DNA from 4 places in the Bradyrhizobium yuanmingense genome. Region 4 is predicted to be linked to each of the others. Evidence: predicted binding sites of a transcription regulator. Region 4 holds the regulator's gene; each other region holds the start of a gene.
The links. The regulator LexA, encoded in region 4, represses DNA repair genes until DNA is damaged. The targets are predictions, from matches to a motif close to TGTTCNNNNTGTGTTCNG.
Positions count from the first base shown of each region.

Region 1: N2605_RS17725 (single-stranded DNA-binding protein) is a predicted target of LexA. The motif match lies at 1,846-1,863, and genes of this name have one in related genera.
Region 2: N2605_RS34775 (YifB family Mg chelatase-like AAA ATPase) is a predicted target of LexA. The motif match lies at 1,891-1,908, and genes of this name have one in related genera.
Region 3: N2605_RS33010 (helicase-related protein) is a predicted target of LexA. The motif match lies at 1,388-1,405, and genes of this name have one in related genera.

Region 1 covers NZ_CP104173.1:3,772,637-3,776,846, reverse strand. Annotated here, with positions in the region: gene N2605_RS17735 (outer membrane protein) at 1-560, opposite strand, end outside; gene N2605_RS17730 (outer membrane protein) at 798-1,580, opposite strand; gene N2605_RS17725 (single-stranded DNA-binding protein) at 2,018-2,512, shown strand; gene N2605_RS17720 (low molecular weight protein tyrosine phosphatase family protein) at 2,530-2,859, opposite strand; gene N2605_RS17715 (DUF2306 domain-containing protein) at 3,089-3,487, shown strand; gene gyrA (DNA gyrase subunit A) at 3,657-4,210, shown strand, end outside.
Region 2 covers NZ_CP104173.1:7,502,830-7,507,039, reverse strand. Annotated here, with positions in the region: gene N2605_RS34790 (CpaE/TadZ family protein) at 1-494, shown strand, start outside; gene N2605_RS34785 (tetratricopeptide repeat protein) at 614-1,411, opposite strand; gene N2605_RS34780 (PilZ domain-containing protein) at 1,492-1,737, opposite strand; gene N2605_RS34775 (YifB family Mg chelatase-like AAA ATPase) at 1,965-3,503, shown strand; gene N2605_RS34770 (hypothetical protein) at 3,612-4,079, shown strand.
Region 3 covers NZ_CP104173.1:7,108,787-7,112,996, reverse strand. Annotated here, with positions in the region: gene N2605_RS33015 (DUF3108 domain-containing protein) at 179-982, shown strand; gene N2605_RS33010 (helicase-related protein) at 1,686-4,210, shown strand, end outside.
Region 4 covers NZ_CP104173.1:3,885,596-3,889,805, reverse strand. Annotated here, with positions in the region: gene N2605_RS18280 (GAF domain-containing protein) at 1-155, opposite strand, end outside; gene N2605_RS18275 (hypothetical protein) at 373-807, opposite strand; gene lexA (transcriptional repressor LexA) at 1,197-1,898, opposite strand; gene N2605_RS18265 (molybdopterin molybdotransferase MoeA) at 2,075-3,283, opposite strand; gene N2605_RS18260 (hypothetical protein) at 3,503-3,706, opposite strand; gene N2605_RS18255 (HAD family hydrolase) at 3,865-4,210, opposite strand, start outside.

The sequences.
Region 1 (4,210 bases), 110 kb from region 4:
CCCTTGACCGACCAGTTCGGAGCAAACATCGCCTCGACGCCCGCGCCGACCGTCCAGCCCGAATGGAACTGGCTCTCCGAGAGGCTCAGAACAGGGGGCGCGCTGACGCTGATCTTGTTGTTGATCCAGGCGTAACCACCCGTGGCGTACAGCAGGACGCTCGGGGAAGCGAGCCAGCCGATGCGACCACGCACGGTGCCGAGCGCGTCGATACGCGAACTGACCGTCGTGGGAACGAGGGCGCCACCAAAATCAACAAGACCGGTCGCCGAGGCGTTTACGTCAGCCCACGCGCCATCAGCTTCGATGCCGAACACGACGTTGGAGGTCTGCCAGTTGTAGCCAACGGTGCCGCCGACGAAACCGCCCTGCATGCGCGGATCATCGGAGCTGTTTTCCCAGGCGCCGCCACCGACGATACCCAGGTAAAAGCCGGTCCAGTTGTAGACCGAGGCCACAGGCGCGGGGGCCTTGGTGTAGGGGCGGGCTGCCAGATCAGCAGCCGAAGCGGGGGCCGCAAGGGCGAATACACAGGCCGAAGCCAACAAAACCTTCTTCATTTTCAACTTAATCCCAGTCCCAGTTTCTGTTGTTGCCTTCCGTGGCGGAAGGGCAGCGGACTCAAACGGCCCAACTGACGCCGTCTTTACACCACCAAAGCCGCAAGTTGTGTCTCCGAAAAGCCACAACAGCGGAAAAGGTGATGGTTGCTGACTTATTTACGTCCAGGCATGTGCCGAAAAAAGAAGGGCCGGCGCTGGGGCCGGCCCTTCGTTTCGCTCACGATAGGTGGGATATCAGTACCTCGCGACCAACGGGCCGCCGAAGCGATAATTCAGGCGGACTAGACCCATGTCGACGTCCTGACTGATGCGATCGCTCCCGAAGGCAACGCCCGCAGGCGTCGTGAAGGCGATCGTACGGTCGCCGAGGAAGATGTGGTTGTACTCGACGCCGAGCGTCCAGTTCGGAGCAAATCCGAATTCCAGGCCGGCGCCAACGGTGCCGCCCCAGCGGGTCTCGCGAGCCGACGCCAGCAGCGTGCCGGCGCCAGGCGTGCCAGGCGCGGCATAGACGTCGTACTTGTCCCCGACTACGGCGGCGCCGCCCTTCACATAGAGCAGCACGTTGTTCCAGGCATAACCGACCTGGCCCGTGATCAGGCCAAAAGCATCGATGTGAGAGCGGTTACGATCACCGGTGACCAAAGCGCTTCCAGGGAAGAGGAGGCTGACGTTGTCCCCCGAGAAGTCAGCCCAGTTGCCCTGGCCCTCGAGGCCGAACACCCAATTGGCCGACTGCCAGCGGTAGCCGATCTGACCACCGACCGTGCCGCCGGTCGCATCGTGACAGCCTTCAGCCACCAGAACGCCCGTGACCGGGGTCACGAAGTCCCAGCACTTGCGGCTCGTGCCGCCGCCGCCGTTGACGCCGATGTAGAAGCCGCTCCAGTCGTAAACCGCGGCGACCGCCGGGGCCGGAGCCTTGGTGTAGGGACGCGCAGCCATATCCGCCGCGCTTGCCGGAGCCGACAGCCCCAATGCCATTGCACTGATTACGCCGAAAAGAATCTTATTCATTGCAGTCTCCCCAAGTTTCGTCCGCTTCATGAAAGTCCCTGAAGCGGCTGATCAGACGCGACACCCATATGAATCAATTCCAAGGCAAAGGTAGCCTAAGGAAAGGGCAGAGTCCGTCTCCGGAAAGCCACACTCGCCAGACTATTGACAGGTTCCATCTTGATGAATGTTAAGAGTTTTTTCCTATTCAAGGGAACTCGAAAAGGTTCCATTCGGGGCTGACGTTTTTCGCGGCACGCGGGAAAATGTCTGCCCGCCCATGATGAAGAACAAATCTGGAACAAACGTGCGCGCGATGCTATATGTGGGGATAACCTTGGGGGTGGCAGGCTGATCGGTGTCCGCAAGCGTATAGGGTCGCCCTAGCGGGCGCAGAGGAACGCGGGCAGCGGATTCGCCCTTTTGAAATTCAGTGGCATTCGGAGTGGAGAGCGGCGATGGCGGGAAGCGTCAACAAGGTCATTCTGGTTGGAAATCTCGGCAAGGATCCCGAAATCCGCCGCACCCAGGACGGGCGGCCGATCGCGAATTTGAGCATCGCGACCTCGGAGACCTGGCGCGACAAGAACACCGGCGAGCGCAAGGAGAAGACCGAGTGGCATCGCGTCGTGATCTTCTCTGAGCCGCTTTGCAAGATCGTCGAACAGTATCTGAAGAAGGGCGCAAAGGTTTACATCGAAGGCGCGCTCCAGACCCGCAAGTACACCGACCAGAGCGGCGTCGAGAAATACTCGACCGAGGTCGTGCTGCAGGGCTTCAACTCAACGCTGACGATGCTGGACGGCCGCGGTGGCGGCGGCGGAGGTGGCAGCTTCGGCGACGAGCCGGGCGGCGACTTCGGCTCCTCCGGACCCGTCAGCAGCGCGCCGCGCCGTCCCGTTGCCGCCGGCGGCGGCCGCAACAGCGACATGGACGACGATATCCCGTTCTAGGACTTCGGAAGAGGCGGCTAGTCTCGGCGCAGATAACGGCCAACTCGGTTTTCAAGGATCCGCACCAGGACAGGATCCATGAATTCATAGTCGTCCGGAATATCGAGACAGATGACCCGTTTGTTGTACAAGCTGGAGCGGAATTTCCGGTTCAGCTTGGTCCGGTGGGTCTTTTCCATGACGAAGATGACGTCGGCCCATTCAATCTGCTCGGCGGACAGCAAGACGTCCGCGCCGTTCGAAATGCCGGCCGAGTCGGTCTCGATCCCGGGCCAGGTCGAAAACACCTGCTCGGCGGTAGGGCTGCGGAGGCGATTGGCGCTGCAGACGAAAAGGACGTTGGTCACTTTGCCGCTCTCGGAGACGATCGGTCAGGTATCGGCGGGATGATTGGTCAGTGCTTTTCGGGCGGGCTTCCGAGAGTTCCTGCTACATAAATACAGTTCTTTGGTCGACGGTTTTTCCGGCCTAAGCTTATGTGCGCCTCAAGTCTTCGGCGAGATGTGATGTGAATGATATTAACTTTCATGTTAATCATACTCACATCAGTCTCCGCCGGACACGAGGAAGCCCTGCATGAGCCTTGCGCCGCTGCTTGAGGCCGCGCCGGTGGTCCCGCTGCATGCCTTTGCCGCAATGGCCGCCCTTGTGCTTGGCCTCTTCCAGTTCTCCGCCCCCAAGGGCACGCTGCCGCACCGGACTATCGGCTGGATCTGGGTGGTCCTGATGGTGTTCGTGGCCGCCTCGTCGTTCTGGATCCACGAGATCCGTCTGGTCGGGCCGTTCAGCCCGATCCATTTCTTGTCGATCTTCACCCTGGCGGTGCTGCCGCTGGCGGTATGGCGTGCGCGCACCCATCGCGTCGCCGACCACCGGCGGATGATGATCTTGATCTTCTTCGGCGCCCTGGTGGTGGCAGGACTGTTCACGCTGGTGCCTGGGCGCATCATGCACCGGGTGACTTTCGGGGCGTGAGAGCCGGTTCCGCCCAGTCCGTTCCGGCCCCGTCCGCGGCCGTGGCGCGAAGGGCGTAAGTCTCTGGAAAAACAGTGGGAAAAAGCGCTTCCCCAAAGCTCGGCAAGGGTGGTTATCAGGGGTGTGATGCGCTATATGATTCCCAGATAAAACCTCACCGGATTTCCCCTTGGCTGACGACGATAACAAGCCCGGCGACCAGCCGGCGCAACCCTCGGACATTCGCCCCGTCTCCATCCTCGACGAGATGAAGAAGTCCTACCTCGATTACGCCATGAGCGTGATCGTGTCGCGCGCGCTGCCCGATGCGCGCGACGGCCTGAAGCCGGTGCATCGGCGCATCCTGTTCTCGATGAACGAGCAGGGCTTCACGCCCGACAAGAAGCACAAGAAGTCCGCCGGTATCGTCGGTGACGTCATGGGTAAATACCACCCTCATGGCGACCAGGCGATCTACGACGCGCTGGTGCGCATGGCGCAGGACTTCTCGATGCGCGAGTTGCTGGTGGACGGGCAGGGCAATTTCGGCTCGGTCGACGGCGACCCGGCGGCGGCCATGCGCTACACCGAGTCCCGCCTGACCAAGATCGCGCTGAAGCTGCTCGAGGACATCGACAGCGACACCGTCGACTTCCAGGACAATTACGACGGTTCCGAGAAGGAGCCGGTGGTCCTGCCGGCGCGGTTCCCGAACCTGCTGGTCAACGGCGCGGGCGGCATTGC
Region 2 (4,210 bases), 3.6 Mb from region 4:
TGACGACGCCCTGCATCGTGCTCGACGTGCCCCATCAATGGTCCGGCTGGACCCGGCGCGCGCTGGTGAACGCCGACGACATCGTGATCGTGGCCGAGCCCGATCTCGCCAATCTACGCAACACCAAGAACATGCTGAGCGTGCTGAAGGCGGCGCGACCGAACGACCGGCCGCCGCTGTACTGCCTCAACCAGGTCGGCATGCACAAGCGTGCGGAGATCGAGGTCAAGGCCTTCGCCAAGACCATGGAGAGCCAGCCGATCGCGGTGATCCCGTTCGATTCGAAACTGTTCTCGACCGCGGCCAATAACGGCCAGATGATCGCGGAGGTCTCCAGGACCCACCGCACCACCGTTCTGTTCCAGAATATGGCGAACCGCCTCGCCGGCCGCGGCGAGGTGAAGAAGCCGAAGCGCTCGCTGCTCGAGCCGCTTTTGAAGAAGCTGAAGGGCAAGTCGGGGCGCAGCTCGGCCCCGCATCGCAAGGCGTCGTAGGCGCGGCTTATTTGAGCATGATCTCCGCGCAAACGCCTTCCGCGTTTGTCGCGAGGGAAAACCGCTTCACACTTTGCGCTGACGCGGCCCTTCGGGTCCGGATCATGCTCTAGGGCGGACTACCTGTCCGCCCGCTGCTGCTTTTTCGCCAGCAGCTGCTTCAGCGCCGCGACCTTGGCCGCGGCCTGGTCCGGCGGCAGATCTGCCTTGACGAGGATTTCGGCCTCGGCCTCGCGACCCTGCAATCCCAGCACGAGCGCCAGATTGGCGCGGATCCGCGCATCGTTCTGATTGCGCTGATGGGCGCGGCCGAGCACCTGTTCGGCCTTCGATAGATTATTCTGCAGCATGTAGGACAGGCCGAGATTGGACAGCACGGTCGGCTCGTTCGGCACGATCTTCAACGCCGCAGCGTAATATTGCTGGGCTTCCTCGTTGCGGCCGAGCTGGTCGAGCACAGCGCCCTGCGCCGACAGGATGCGCCAATCGGGATCCTCGGGCGAATGCGCCCGGCCGAGGACGTCGAAGGCCTGCTGGAAATTGCCGTTGTCGGCGAGCGCGCGGCCGTAGCCGGCGAGCAGCGCCTTGTTGCCAGGACGGGCGAGCACGGCCTGCTCCAGCACTGCGACCGCCTGCGCGCGCTGGCCGCTGCCACGCAGCGCCTTGCCGTATTCGAGAGCAATGGCGGGATCGCTCGGCTTGGCGCGATAACGCTCGCGAAGTGCGTCCATCTCCGGCGTGGGGTCGGCCTTGCTGTCGGACTTGCCGTCAAACTTGGCGGCGGACTCCCGCTTGCCGCCGAGCGCACCGGTGACGTCGTCGATGCCGGCCGTCTGACAGCCGCCGAGGGCGAGGATCAGGACGGCGGAACACAGATATCCCGCCGGGGATAAGGCGAGGAACGAACGCTTGGGCATACTCTGATCACTCGGCAACTGATCAGAGATGCTTACCCATTAACGCTAAAGTCCCGTTAAGGAGGCGCGCCTGTTGAGGTTCAGTCGACGAACTCGGCGCCGAATTCGCAGCCGATGCGCCAGCGCAGGCGGCATTGGCGGGAATAATCAGGCGCGAAGATGATGGTGAATTGCGGCGGCACTTCCAGAAATTCCGCCACCACTTTCACGCCGCCATCCGAAATGTCCGTGATCGTGCAATCCCGCGGCAGCGAGCCCGCGCCAAAATGAATCTTGGCGAGACGGCTGCACACCCGACGTTCGCTTCTCCGGCGATTTGCAAGCATTTGAACTGTTCACCCGTTAGACCACGGCCCATCCCGCAGCCCTAGGAGTAGCGGACATTCGTTGGAATGTGCTGAGGAGAGAAGCTGGCATTCGAGACGTAGTGTCGGGACCGCGTTTACGCCTGGTTAGGATTTGATCGGCCGCCAAGTGATTGTTCCCGTATTGTTCTTGCGGAAACGGCCGCGCTCTGCTACCCCTAATTGCAGCAATGGGCAGGCTGGTCGGCATGGTTCAGCGGGTTTCTACCGTCGCCTTTGAGGGGATCGAGGCCCGTGCGGTCGACGTGCAGGTGCAGGTCGCGCCCGGCCTGCCGGCCTTTGCCATCGTCGGCTTGCCGGACAAGGCGGTATCGGAGGCGCGCGAGCGGGTGCGCTCGGCGCTGATCGCCTCGGGGCTGGCGCTGCCGGCGCGGCGGATCATCGTCAATCTGGCCCCGGCCGACCTCCCGAAGGAGGGCAGCCATTACGACCTGCCGATCGCGCTCGGGCTGATGGCCGCGATCGGCGCGATCCCCCCGGATGCGCTGACCGGCTTCACCGTGCTCGGCGAGCTCGGCCTCGACGGCTCGATCGCGCCGGTGGCCGGCGTCCTTCCCGCCGCGATCGGCGCCAATATGCGCGAGGAAGGACTGATCTGCCCGGCGTCCTGCGGCTCCGAGGCGGCGTGGGCGAGCCCGGACATCCAGATCATTGCCGCACACTCGCTGATCCAGATCGCCAACCATTTCAAGGGCACCCAGGTGCTGTCGCGGCCGACGCCGAAGGTGCACGAGGCCGCCGCCTCGCCGCTCGACCTGCGCGACATCAAGGGCCAGGAAAGCGCCAAGCGCGCGCTGGAGATCGCGGCCGCCGGCGGGCACCACCTGCTCATGATCGGCGCGCCGGGCGCCGGCAAATCGATGCTGGCCGCGCGCCTGCCCTCGATCCTGCCGCCGCTGTCGCCGAGCGAGCTGCTCGAGGTCTCGATGATCGCCTCGGTCGCCGGCGAGATCGAAGGCGGCGCGCTGACGGCGCGGCGCCCGTTCCGCTCGCCGCATCATTCCGCCAGCATGGCCGCGCTCACCGGCGGCGGCGCGCGCGCCAAGCCCGGCGAGATCTCGCTGGCGCATCAGGGCGTGCTGTTCCTCGACGAATTGCCGGAGTTCGATCCGCGCGTGCTGGATTCGCTGCGCCAGCCGCTGGAGAACGGCGAGGTCGCGGTGTCGCGCGCCAATCATCGCGTCACCTACCCTGCCCGCTTCATGCTGGTCGCGGCGATGAATCCCTGCCGCTGCGGCAATGCGTTTGAGCCCGGCTATGCCTGCAAGCGCGGCCGCATCGACCGCTGCACCGGCGATTACCAGGCGCGCATCTCCGGTCCGCTGATGGACCGCATCGATCTGCGCATCGAGGTGCCGGCGGTGACGGCCGCCGACCTGATCCTGCCGCCGCCGTCGGAAGGATCGGCCGAGGTCGCTGCCCGCGTGGCGGCGGCGCGCGACATCCAGCTGGCGCGCTATGCGGATGCAGGCCTGCCCCATGTCCGCACCAATGCTGAAGCCTCCGCCTCCGTGCTGGAGGAGATCGCAAAGCCGGACGCGCAGGGCCAAAAACTGCTGCGCGACGCCGCGGAGACCATGCGCCTGTCGGCGCGCGGCTATCACCGCGTGCTGCGGGTGGCGCGCACGCTGGCCGACCTCGACCATGCCGACAAGATCGGCCGGCTGCACCTCGCCGAAGCGCTGTCGTACCGCGCACTCGCGGAGGATGTGCGCCAGCTGGCTTGATCATTCCGCGCATCAACCCGGCGGTAACGACTTTCCTTTACGCTCTGCAAACCATAAGGCCCGACGCGTTTCGGTTGTGAGTTCCCGGGGCCTAGCGAGTAGAGCGTCATGTTGCGTTTCAAGTTCCTGGCCTCGGCTGTTCCCCTGTTGGCGGCTGCGGTGTTCGCCCGCGCCGAGATCGGATCGGTGTCGCATCCCTGCATCGCGCTGGGCGACACATCGGTCGAGCTCACCTCGCTGTTCTGGACCGCCGGTGTGCATGTCGCCTTCACCGACGATCCCGCGCGGGCAACGGTGCGGGTTCAGATCACCGAGGATGCCGACGCCGCGGATTTTGCCGTGGTCGACGACGGCCTCGGCTCCGAGCCTGACACCTGCCAGGCTAGCCCTTCGACGCGTCTCGTCTCAATCGCCGCGCAGCCGGTCGACGGCGGCCAGGTGGTCTATCTCTCCAGCGAAGGACCGGCGGATTACCGCATCTATGTGCGCTCAAAGACGTTCTCGCCGCGCGAGGCGGCGGCGCTGATCGTCGGCGCCCGCGGCGGCCATGGCCGCTTCCAAGCGGCATCGCTTTAGAGCTTTGTGTTTGAGCATGATCTCCGCGCAAACGCGTTCCGCGTTTGTCGCGAAGGAAAACCGCTGCACACTTTTCGCTAACGCGGCCCTTCGGGTCCGGATCATGCTCTGACCCGTTAACGTCTCGTCAA
Region 3 (4,210 bases), 3.2 Mb from region 4:
CATGCCCCGACACATTGTTTGTCGCCGGTTTTGGCTTAAGTAACAGCATATCGCGCTCTGATTGGATTGTTTCGTGCCGACAACGCTTCATTTCGCGCAAGTCCTGCGCTCAGCCTATCTGCGTCGGGGCGTCCGCTTGGACGTCCCCTTGGCCGGCCGGCTGATGGCGCTTTGTGGCCTGGCGGCGGTGCTGGGCCTGGCGTCCGGCGCAGCGCCCGCGGCGGCGCAAGGTAAGCTCGAGGCGCAATATGAGGCGACGCTGGCGGGCATTCCCGTCGGCAAGGGCGCCTGGAACATCGATATCCAGGACGACGTGTTCTCGGCGGCGGCCGCCGGCGGCACCACCGGGCTTTTGAAGTCGTTCACGGGCGGGTCCGGCACCGGCGCCAGCCAGGGGCGCGTCGTTGGTGGCGCGCTGGTTGCGACCGGCTACCAGGCCTCCACCACCACCCAGAAGAAGACCGAAGAGATCCGCATCACCCTCGACAAGGGCAATGTGAAGGATTTTGCGATTTTGCCGGAGCCGCCGGTCGATCCGGACCGCATCGTCGTCACCGAGGCGCACCGCCGCGGCGTCTGGGACCCCATGACGGCCTCGCTGCTGCGCGTACCCGGCACCGGTGATCCCGTTTCGCAGGACGCCTGCCACAGCTCCGCGCCAGTGTTCGACGGCCGCATGCGCTACGAGCTCAAGCTCGATTTCAAGCGCATGGAGACCGTGAAGGCGGAGAAGGGGTACAAGGGCCCGGTCGTGGTCTGCGCGATCTATTTCGTGCCGATCGCCGGCTACATTCCCGACCGCCCGGTGATCAAATACCTCGCCGCCCAGCGCAACATGGAGATCGCGTTCGCCCCCATCGCCGGCACGCGCATCCTGGTCCCGTTCTGGCTGAAAGTGCCGACGCCCCTGGGGCCGGCCATGCTGGAAGCCACCAGCTTCATCACGTCGCCCCAGCCGCCAAGGGTCGCGAAGACGCAGTAGGCAAGGAGGCCGCACCGCTCTCTCCGCCGTCATTCCGGGGCGCGCCCCTCGGCGCGAACCCGGAATCCATCAGGCCGCAGAGACGGTTGCGCGATGGATTCCGGGCTCGCGACTGCGTCGCGCCCCGGAATGACGAGCGTTCAACGCAGGCTAAGCAAAATCAATCACTTACCTACTGTGCATGGGGTTGTTTTCGCACTCTTCGTTTGACCAACCCCCGTCGCAGGGAATCCATTTGACTCCTCCCCGATTCTGATTCGACTCGCCGCCGTCCCCAGCTTTAACCACCCCGGTCGCTTGTGTGCCCTCGCAAAACTCCATCTAGTGCGCAACCAAGACGAGTCCCGCGACATGTTGCGTGAACGGAACGGGACTCACAGGGGAGTCAGCGATTCGGCCGCGATTCGTTCTAGAGTCGTTCCGAAGCTTAAAGCGAACGGGAAAAGCGTCGCAAAGTGAGACAGTTGCGCGGGATTTGGGGCGGGCGCTTTCACGCCCGCGGTGTGCCCCTCACCCTGAGGAGGCCGCGCAAGCGGCCGTCTCGAAGGGCGAGGGGCTTGGCTTGCCCAGCAGCACCAGCCGGGCCTTCATGCTTCGAGACGCGCTGACGCGCTCCTCAGGATGAGGAACGAAGAGCCAGCCCCCTCACCGCCCCATCCAGCACTGACATTCGCCCAAATCGCCATTACCTAATCCGATAGACATGGCTTTCTCCTCCTCTCCCTTCGCCTCCGAGCGCGCCCCCGGCGCGGGCGTCACCGCGGTGCTCGGTCCGACCAACACCGGCAAGACTCATCTCGCCATCGAGCGGATGCTGGCGCATCCCTCGGGCATGATCGGCCTGCCGCTGCGCCTGCTCGCGCGCGAGGTCTACAACAAGATCGCCGCTCGATCCGGCGAGGCCAGTGTCGCGCTCGTCACCGGCGAGGAGAAGATCAAGCCGAAGAACCCGCGCTATTGGGTCTCGACCGTCGAGGCGATGCCGCGCGATATAGACGTCTCCTTCCTCGCCGTCGACGAGGTCCAGATCGCCGCCGATCTCGAGCGCGGCCACGTCTTCACCGACCGCATCCTCAACCGCCGCGGCCGCGACGAGACGCTGCTGCTGGGCGCCGCCACCATGCGCCCGATCATCGAGCGCCTGTTGCCGGGCGTGTCCATGATCACGCGGCCCAGATTGTCGCAGCTCGAATTCGCCGGCGACCGCAAGATCACGCGCCAGCCGCGCCGCACCGCCATCGTCGCGTTCTCCGCCGATGAAGTCTATGCGATTGCCGAGCTGATCCGCCGCCAGCACGGCGGCGCGGCCGTGGTGCTGGGCTCGCTAAGCCCACGCACACGAAACGCGCAGGTCGCGATGTTCCAGAACGGCGACGTCGATTATCTCGTCGCCACCGATGCCGTCGGCATGGGCCTCAATCTCGACGTCGATCACGTCGCCTTCGCCTCCGACCGCAAGTTCGACGGCTACCAGTTCCGCCGCCTGACACCGTCCGAATTCGCGCAGATCGCAGGCCGCGCCGGCCGCGCCACCCGCAACGGCACCTTCGGCACCACGGGCCGCTGCGCGCCGTTCGAGCCCGAGCTCGTCAACGCGCTGCAGAACCACACCTTCGATCCGGTGAAGGTGCTGCAATGGCGCAATTCCAAGCTCGATTTCTCCTCGCTCGGCGCGCTGCAGGTCTCGCTGAACCTCGCCCCCGGCCACGAGACGCTGACGCGTGCCCCGATCGCCGAGGACATGCGCGTGCTCGATCACGCCGCCCGCGACGGCGAGGTGCGCGATATCGCGCATGGCAAGGCTGCCGTGGAGCGGCTCTGGGAAGCCTGCCAGGTCCCGGACTACAGAAAGCTGTCGCCGGCCGCCCATGCCGAGCTGGTGACGACGCTCTACGGCTTCCTGATGCGGAAAGGCTGCATTCCCGATTCCTGGTTCGAGTCCCAAGTCATCCAGGCCGACCGCATCGACGGCGACATCGACACGCTGTCGGCCCGAATCGCCCAGATCCGCACCTGGACCTTCGTCGCCAACCGCCCGGACTGGCTGAAAGACCCCGAACGCTGGCAGGGGATCGCGCGGGAGGTCGAAAATAAATTATCGGATGCGCTCCATGAACGCTTGACTGAGCGTTTCGTTGATCGCCGGACCAGTGTATTGATGCGCCGCCTGCGGGAGAACACGAGCTTGAATACTGAAATCGGCAAGACCGGCGAAGTCATCGTCGAAGGCCATGTCATCGGCCGTCTCGATGGCTTCACCTTTGCACCGGATGCGGCGGAAGCCGGCTCCGATGCGAAAGCCTTGCAGGCTGCAGCGCAAGCGGTGCTCGCCGGCGAGATCAATGCGCGCGCCGAAAAGCTGGGTAATGCGCCGGACGAGCAGTTCGTGCTGACCTCCGAAGGCATCATCCGCTGGACCGGCGATGCCGTGGCGCGACTCGCTGCCGCAGACGACGCGCTGCATCCGCGCATCCGCATCATCTCCGACGAGCGCCTGACCGGCGCCCCCCGCGACAAGGTGCAGGCGCGGCTCGAGCTCTGGCTCAAGACCCATATCGAAAAGCTGCTCGGGCCGATGTTCGAGCTGTCGAAGGCCGAGGACGTCACCGGCATTGCCCGCGGCATCGCCTATCAGCTGGTCGAGGCGCTCGGCGTGCTCGAGCGCCCGAAGATCGCCAGCGAGCTGAAGGATCTCGATCAGCCCTCGCGCGCCGTGCTGCGCAAATACGGCGTCCGCTTCGGCGCCTATCACATCTATTTCCCCGGCCTCCTGAAGCCCGCCGCGCGCGCGCTCGCCGCGCTGCTCTGGGCGCTGAAGCAGGACAATGTCGATCTGTCCGCGCTCTCGGGCGCGCAGCATCTGGCCTCCTCGGGGCGCACCTCGTTCCCGGTCGACAAGGCGCTGCCGCGCGATGCCTATCGCGTGCTCGGCTACAAGCAGGCCGGCGAGCGCGCCGTGCGCGTCGACATCCTGGAACGCCTCGCCGACCTGATCCGCCCGGCTTTGGCCTGGCGCGAGAATTCGCCGGGCGAAAAGCCCGCCGGTGCGTTCGACGGTCGCAGCTTCGTGGTGACACAGGCGATGACCTCGCTCACGGGATCTGCCGGCGAAGATTTCGCCTCGGTGCTGCGCGCGCTCGGCTATCGCATGGAGAAGCGTCCGCCGCTGCCGCCCAAGCCTGTCGTGACCAAGCCTGTCGTGACCGAGCCTGTTGCGACCGAGCAGGT
Region 4 (4,210 bases):
TTGCCGGGAAGTCCCTCGTCATATCCGAAGTGCAGCTCTTCGCTGACGGCTTTGAACGCGGACAGCCCATCGTCGTAGAGGCCGCCGCCGAATTCCAGCCGCATGCGCGTCCGGTCGGGTACCCAAAGTTCAACGACGCGAATGAAGGTCTTCATCGAGCGTGTCCGCCGCCTCAAACCACGACAGCATCGGTCATTTGGCTGCGGAGCGGACGTTCAAAATGCGGGCAGCACGGCCCAAACTTCGTGCGACGACGAGGCGCGGCGGTGGGCTCGCCGATCGAATGTCCTGAAACACAAACTTGCCGGGCTCGCCGGCCTCGGCCGGCGACGGCAATTTCAATCCCGGGCTCGGCCTGTCGGCCGAAGGGCGTCAGCCGATCGGCAGGCGCGTGATCGTGGGCCGCGTGTCGGCGACGATCTGCGGCTTGTGCTCGCGCTCGGGGGCTGCCTGCGTCACCGGCAATTGCAGCACGGTCGCGCGCTGGCCTTCGACGAGCTGCGTCACCAGCACGTATTTGCCGTCGGGGAATTCGATCGCGTCATGATGGCGATCGGGAATGTGCGGGTCGATCTTGCCGAACTTGCCGACGCGAGAGTTCACGGTGCGCGTCCAGATCCAGCGGTTGTCGTAGCGGACATTGTCGGCGAAAGCGAGCTCCGTCCCCGGCAGCAGACAGACCGCGACGGAGGGATCGGCTTCGGAAGCGAAACCGCGCGTCGAGGTGCCGCGGAAGGTTGTCGTGACGATCGTCTCGCCGACTTCGGCGGGGCGCGTCGCGACGGCATGCAGGCTGTAGTCACACATCGGGTGCTCCTCATGCTGGGATAGCGACCCGCGTCTCTTTCGAGGCGCAGGCCTCTATCAGAGTGGAAGCATACAACGCTCTGCTCGGTTATGGGCAAATCTGCGGCTCGCGTCCGCAGCGCGCGATCACATTATCTTTCCCGGATTCGATAGGAACAAACCTCGCGTCCTTGCATTCGGCCGGAGCTATCAGCACTGCCGGCACAACTCTACCGGTGAAGCAGAGCGAGATTGCTGCGCGCCTGCGCGGGCGAATGTCGCGCGGGAAGATGGACCGGACAGCCGGCGCAGAACCAGAGAAACCGTCCAGCCGGAGCGGACAAGTATCCGCTCCGATCCTGGATCGCCGATGCCGATCGAAACGCGCCGCGCGCTTGATGTTTCCCGTATCAGTACTTCCGGTAAAGCCCGATCAGCTTGCCCTGGATCTTCACGCGGTTCGGCGGAAGAATGCGGACCTCGTAGGCGGCATTGGCGGGCTCGAGCGCGATCGAGGCGCCGCGGCGGCGGAAGCGCTTGAGCGTGGCCTCCTCGTCGTCGATCAATGCCACCACGATGTCGCCGGTATTTGCGGTCTCGTTGCGCTGGATCAGCGCCATGTCGCCGTCGAGGATGCCGGCCTCGACCATCGAATCGCCGCGCACTTCGAGCGCGTAGTGCTCGCCCGAGCCGAGCATGTCCGGCGGCACGCTGATGGTATGGCTGCGGGTCTGCAGCGCCTCGATCGGCGTGCCGGCGGCGATGCGGCCCATCACGGGCACCGCGACGGGGCGCTCGCCCTCGTCCGCAGGCGGGCTGGAGCTCGCGCGCACCTTGCCGAGATTGCCCTCGATCACGCTCGGGGTGAAGCCACGGCGATTGCCGGCGGCGGCCTGGAGCTCGGGCAGCTTGATCACCTCGATGGCACGGGCACGGTTGGGCAGGCGGCGAATGAAGCCGCGCTCCTCGAGCGCAGTGATCAGGCGATGGATGCCTGACTTCGAGCGCAGGTCGAGCGCATCCTTCATCTCGTCGAAGGACGGCGGCACGCCGCTTTCCTTCAGACGTTCGCTGATGAACCGCAGAAGCTCGTATTGTTTGCGCGTCAACATCTCGACCAAAGTCCCCCGGTTGATGTCGTTCGATTCCGACACGATGAAGCCGGCACTAAGCCGCTACATCCTCGAAACAAATCATGAACGGACACTATATGTTCGATATGTGTTCCGCAACTGCTTAATTTATGGTGAACGCGGCCAAGCTCGCGGAATGCGTGTGGCTGGGCGGCTCAGACGGGCAGCCGGAGCACCTCGCAAGGCGTGCCGGCCTCGGCCTTCGGCGCGAACGGTGCGCGCACCAGAAGTACCTGTGCCGCAGCGAGATTCGCAAGAAGGGAGGAGTCCTGATGGCTGACCGGAAGGGCGACGCGCGTGCCGTCGTCGCGCTCCTCCAGCCGCGCACGCAGATAGTCCTCGCGCTGGTCGTTGGCGGCGAGATCGCGGCCCAGCACGGCGCGCTCGCGCCGATGATGAATCGCTAAACGGCCCGACAGGGCGCGAATCAAGGGGACCATGAACAGGAAGGCGCACACGTAGGACGACACGGGATTGCCGGGCAGGCCAATCACGCGCATCGCGCCTATCCGACCGTGCATCATCGGCTTGCCCGGCCGGATCGCGATCTTCCAGAACGCCATCGCGATGCCTTCGCCCTTGAGCGCCTGCTGGACCAGGTCGTGGTCGCCGACCGAGGCACCGCCGGTCGTGATCAGGATGTCGGCGCCGCTCTCGCGCGCGCGGCGGATGCCGGCGGACGTCGCCTCCAGTGTATCGGCGGCAATTCCGAGGTCGATGGTCTCGGCGCCCTCGCTGCGGGCGAGCGCATGCAGGGCATAGCCGTTGGAATAGACGATCTGGCCGCGACCAGGCGTGGTGCCCGGCATCACGAGCTCGTCGCCGGTGGCGAGAACGGCAACCCTCGGGCGGCGGATGACGGCGAGATGCGGATGATTCATTCCGGCGGCAAGGGCGAGATCGCGCTCGGTGAGGCGGATTCCCTTGCGCAGCAGCACGTCGCCTTCGCGGAAGTCGACGCCTGCAGGGCGGATGTGCCGGCCGAAAATGGCGGCTTCCTTGATCGTCACATGTTTGCCGTCGGCAGCCGTGTCCTCCTGGATCACGACGGCATCGGCGCCGTCGGGAACGACGCCGCCGGTGAAGATCCGCACGGCTTCGCCGGGGCCGACGCTTCCCGCGAACGGCCGGCCCGCCGCGACCTCGCCGACGACGGTCAACCTCGAATCGTTTGCCGCGTCGGCCGTGCGTACGGCATAGCCGTCCATCGCCGACATCGCCTCCGGCGGCTGCGTGCGCCGCGCCGCGACATCGCGGGCGAGCACACGATGGTAGGCCTCGTCGAGGCAAACCATCTGTTCAGCCAGCGGCTCGACGCCGGCCAGCACCGCGGCAAGCGCGTCAGAAACCGGCATCAGGGCCACGGGCGAACTCCTGCTGAGCACATCAGTCAATGGGCGGCGAGAGTTCTAGCCGAGTGCAGGCGTGAGGCAAAGCAGCACGCGGGATGATTTATCCTGCGTGATCGCGGGGTGGAGGAGGTCGGCTCAACTCCGCCGCGGCATGATGCGGAAGGCGAGACAGACCGGAACGAGGATTGCCATGGCAAGGACGAGAATGACGAGCGCCACGGCCAACATCGTTCAACGCCCCGTCGGATCGCCCGGACTGATGTCCGCGACGTCGGGCGGCTTGGGACCCTGATCCTTGTCCGGCAGCGGGTCCGCCTGGGATTTTAGGTCGGCGGCCTTGCTGATCAGCTTGGCGGAGAGGTCAGAATCCGAGGTGGTTCTGGCGAATTCGAGCAGGAGAGAGGCTTGCTTGGTGAGATAGGTCTTGCCCAGCACGTCGATCAGTCCAATGTAGAAGTCCCAACGGACTCATGAGTCCGAAGGGTGGTATTCCGTTCCCGGAACTCTGTATAAAAATGCACAAAGTGATCAGGTTCCACATTTTCAGCAGTTTTTGTTCCGGCAAGTGAGCGCGCTCCGGGCTTTCCCGCGGCTCAGATCCGCAATGCTTTCAATGCGTTCCCGACATCACGCGGCGAGGTGACATGCACGGCGGTCAACCCGCGCGCCCGCGCTCCCTCGATGTTCTCGGCGAGGTCGTCGAAGAACACGATGCGCTCGGCCGGCACGCCGATCGCCGCCACGACATGGTCGAAGGCCTCGGCATCCGGTTTGCGCAGGCCGATGCTGGAGGACAGATACAGCTCGCGGAAATGGCCGAGCAGACCGGCATATTCCTTCGAGAAATAGTCGACGTGCGGCCGATTGGTGTTGGAGAAGGCATAGAGCGGCATCTGCTTCGCCGCCCGCGGCAACAGCTCGGCGATATCAGGCATCTCG